DNA from 2 places in the Aurantimonas sp. DM33-3 genome. Region 1 is predicted to be linked to the other one. Evidence: predicted binding sites of a transcription regulator. Region 1 holds the regulator's gene; the other holds the start of a gene.

Evidence for each region. Region 1 encodes LexA, which represses DNA repair genes until DNA is damaged. Its sites were predicted from a motif close to TGTTCNNNNTGTGTTCNG; they were not measured.
Region 2: ruvC (crossover junction endodeoxyribonuclease RuvC) is a predicted target of LexA. The motif match lies at 815-832, and genes of this name have one in related genera.

Annotation. Positions count from the first base shown of each region.
Region 1 is NZ_JACSGS010000001.1:453,299-455,496, forward strand. Features, by position in the region: gene glp (gephyrin-like molybdotransferase Glp) at 1-919, shown strand, start outside; gene lexA (transcriptional repressor LexA) at 963-1,682, shown strand; gene H9Q09_RS02535 (ComEC/Rec2 family competence protein) at 1,777-2,198, opposite strand, start outside.
Region 2 is NZ_JACSGS010000003.1:55,999-58,196, reverse strand. Features, by position in the region: gene H9Q09_RS05245 (PRC-barrel domain-containing protein) at 158-649, shown strand; gene ruvC (crossover junction endodeoxyribonuclease RuvC) at 885-1,403, shown strand; gene ruvA (Holliday junction branch migration protein RuvA) at 1,555-2,175, shown strand.

The DNA of each region.
Region 1 (2,198 bases):
CGCCATCCTGATCCAGGAGAACGCCGACCGGCGGGACGGCACCGTCACGGCGACGGCGCCGGTCGTCGTCGGCCAGCACATCCGCCCGGCGGGAATCGACTTCGCAGCCGGCACGCCGCTTCTCACCGCCGGCACCGTGCTCACCCCGGGCGCCATCGCGCTGGCCGCCAGCGGCGGCCATCCGTCGATCCCGGTACGCGGCCGGCCCCGCGTGGCGATCCTGGCGACCGGTGACGAGCTCGTCCTGCCCGGCGAACCCATCGGCCCCTCGCAGATCGTCGCCTCCAACACCTTCGGCGTCGCTGCGCTGGTGCGCGAGGCCGGCGGCCTGCCGCTGAATTGCGGGATCGCGCCCGACCGGGAAGCGGCCATCGATGCCCAGCTGACGCAGGCGATCGCCGACGGCGCCGATATCTTCGTCACCATCGGCGGCGCCTCGGTCGGCGACCACGATCTCGTCGGCAAGGTCTTCGCCGCCCATGGCGTCTCCCTCGACTTCTGGAAAGTGGCCATGCGCCCCGGCAAGCCGCTGATGGCCGGCAGGCTGGGCGACATGCGGGTCGTCGGCCTGCCCGGCAACCCCGCCTCCTCCATGGTCGCCGCCACCCTCTTCCTGGCACCGCTGGTCCGGCGCCTCGCGGGCCGTCCCGCGCGTCCGCTGTACCGCCGGGGCGTTCTCGCCGCGCCGATGTCGGACAATGGCGACCGCACGGATTTCGTCCGCGCCCGGATCGAACCGGATGGCGCCGGCCCACCCCGTATCGTGCCGTTGTCGCGCCAGGATTCCTCGCTGCTGTCGATCTATGCTGCGGCCGATGCCCTGCTCGTGCGCCCGGTCCGCGCCGCACCGGCCGAAGCAGGCGATCCCTGCGATTACGTCCCCCTGACGGCGCTGGAGCCACTTGCGGAACACAACTAGAACAGATAGGTTTGTTCAGGTTTTGTTTTGAGGAGTCGCCCGGATGCTGACGCGCAAGCAGCACGATCTTCTGGTCTTCGTGAACGATCGGGTGCGCGAGACTGGTGTGCCCCCGTCCTTCGATGAAATGAAGGACGCGCTGGACCTGCGGTCCAAGTCCGGCATTCACCGCCTGATCACCGCGCTCGAGGAGCGGGGCTTCATCCGCCGCCTGCCCAACCGGGCCCGGGCGCTGGAAATCCTGAAACTGCCCGAGTCGATTCAGGGCAACCGCCCGGCACCTGTCGGGCGCACCGGCTTCAAGCCGAGCGTCATCGAAGGCAGTCGCGATACCGCCCGGCCCGCCCCCACGGCGCAACCGGCGCCGGCCAAGGCGTCCGCCTCGACGGCCATCCCTGTCATGGGGCGGATCGCCGCCGGCGTGCCGATCTCGGCCATCCAGCACAACACCCATTCCATCGTCGTTCCGCCGGACATGCTGGGCAGCGGCGAACATTACGCCCTCGAAGTGAAGGGCGATTCGATGATCGAGGCCGGCATTCTCGACGGCGACACGGTGGTCATCCGCCGGGGCGACACGGCGACGCCGGGCGAGATCGTGGTCGCCCTCGTCGACGACGAGGAAGCGACCCTGAAGCGCTTCCGCCGTCGCGGCGACACCATCGCGCTGGAGGCGGCCAATCCGGCCTATGAAACCCGGATCTTCGGCTCGGACCGGGTCAAGGTCCAGGGCAAGCTGATCGGCCTGATCCGCCGCTACTGACCGCTCCGGACGGAACGCGGTCGGTGCAGAACGGGTGATAGGTCCTCGCGACTCGCGCCCGAAGCGTTGAGGCCCGAAACCGGCTCGTCCTCGCTCAGGGCCCAACCGTCGCGGTTCGGCCTGAACCGGCCGGGCCCCCATTGCTGACGGTCGCCGAGGCCGGCTGCGTGACGGGTACCGGCGGGTCTGGCGCGGCTGGCTTGCGCCAGTATTCCGGCCAGGGCGCCAGCCGGTGAACGTTCCAGCGTTCGGGCGGATCGCTGACCGCCGGCACGATGCGGGGCCGGCCTGTCGCCGCCTCCCGGCCGATCGCCAGCGAGCCGGTCCGCCGCAGCGTGCGCAGCGTCACCAGAAAGGCGCCGGATCGGCATTCCGTCAGCCGGATCGCCCGTGAGACGATGGCAACATCCGCCTCGTCGCAGGCATCGCCCGTGCGGGCATAATCCTCAGTCCAGACCACCCGCAGGCCGCCGCGCGTGGTGAAGCGGCAGTATTTGGCCGCGCACTCGGCGGGAA
Region 2 (2,198 bases), on a different contig from region 1:
CCATCCGGCGGTGAAGTAGAACGCGCGCGCTGAACGGGCCTTCGAAGCAACCGGCATCCGTATGGATGGGCATCGGCAGACTGTGTCGCGCGTTCTGGAACAATGGCGCATCCTCTCCGTTGGTTTGATGAATTCCAACGCCAGAGAGGAGGCTCATATGAAGTATATTGCAGCCACTGCGACCGCCATCATCTTTGCCGCGACGCCCGCGATCGCGCAGGACACTGCTGCCACGCCGGCCACGACGCCGATGGCCTCGGAAGATACTGCAGCGACCGACTGGGCGCAGCTGATCCGGACCCGCGACATCGTGGGTGGTGCCGTCTACACGACCAACGAAGCCTATGACGAGGGCTCCTGGGGCGACCGGGACGACTACGCCTGGGGCCGTTCGGGCTATGACGCGGTCGGCAGCGACTGGAACCAGATCGGCGAGATCGAGGACGTGGTCCTGGATCGGTCGGGCAACCTTGCCGGCGTCGTCGCCGAAGTGGGCGGCTTCCTCGACATAGCCGACAAGCACGTCATGCTGCGGGTCGGCGACGTCGACCTCGTCCCGGTCGACGACCAGTCCTACGCGTTCATCACGCGGTTCTCCGAGGAAGAGCTCGAAGGCCGTCCGGGCGTCGACGAAGCCTGGTGGAACTGAGGCGCCTCGCCTGACCGGCGACGCTTGAGCCGGAGCTGATCCGGTGCAATTCGATGGCCCGTCGCGGGAAACCGCGGCGGGCCTCGTTCTTGGGCGCCCCGTTTCGCAGGGAATCGCCGCTTTGCGCTCTGAGCCTGTGCGGCCCCCATGTGACCAAGCCTGTTTCGTTTTTGGTTTGTTCACTTTTCGTCTTCTCAATAGCACCTGATTCGGCTAGTCGGAGAGGGTTAACGAAGTGTTGCAGGAGCGGACCATTCGCATCATCGGCATCGATCCCGGCCTGCGCCGGACCGGCTGGGGCATCGTCGAGACGCTCGGCAATTCGCTGCGCTTCGTGGCCAGCGGCACGGTGATGTCGGACGGCAAGATGGATCTCGCCTCGCGGCTGCGCACGCTCTACGAGGGGCTGACCGACGTGATCCACGCGCAGCGGCCCGACGAGGCGGCGGTGGAGCAGACCTTCGTCAACAAGGACGCCGTCGCCACGTTGAAGCTCGGTCAGGCCCGCGGCATCGCCATGGTGGTGCCGTCGCTGGCCGGGCTGCCGGTCGCCGAATACGCGCCCAACGCCGTGAAGAAGGCGGTGATCGGCGTCGGCCATGGCGAGAAGAAGCAGATCCACATGATGGTGAAGGTGCTGATGCCCAAGGCGACCTTCGATACGGACGACGCCGCCGATGCGCTGGCGATCGCCATCTGCCACAGCCATCATCGCCAGTCGGCCCAGTCGCGGGCGCTGCTGGCCGGCCTGTGAGAGTGCGCGCAAATCCGTCCGTCCCTCGCGGCCCGCGCCCGGCGCTGTCGGCCGGGACTGTCGGCGATGATGCGCCGATCGTGGTAAGCGACGGCTTCGGCATTCATCACCGGATGGCCAGCTTCGATTCCCACCGCCTGGAGACGCATTCGTGATCGGCAAACTGAAGGGCACCGTCGACGAGATCGGCGAGGACCACGTCGTGGTCGACGTCCACGGCGTCGGCTATGTCGCCTTTTGTGGCGCGCGCACCCTGGCGGCGCTGCCGGGCGAGGGCGAGGCGGTGGTGCTGTTCATCGACACCTATGTGCGCGAGGACATGCTGCGGCTCTACGGCTTTGCCACGCGGGCCGAGCAGGACTGGTTCCGGCTCTTGCAGATGGTGCAGGGCGTCGGCGCCCGGGTGGCGCTGGCGGTGATCGGCACCTTGTCGGCCGGCGACCTCGCCAATGCGGTGGCGCTGCAGGACAAGGCGATGGTGGCGCGCGCGCCCGGCGTCGGCCCGAAGGTCGCCGCGCGGATCGTTGCCGAGCTGAAGGACAAGGCGCCGGCCTTCTCGGGCGCCGGCAGCGACGAGAGCCTGGGACTGAAGCGCGACATCGGCGGCGGCACCGCCGCGGCGCCGGTGGCCGATGCGGTCTCGGCGCTGGTCAATCTCGGCTATCCGCGCGACCAGGCGGCCGAGGCCGTGGCGAAGGCGCTGAAGGATGCCGGCGAGGCGCCGGACAGCGCGAAGCTGATCCGGCTGGGGCTGAAGGCGCTGAGCCGCTGAGGCGGCGAATGGCGCAGCCGGGG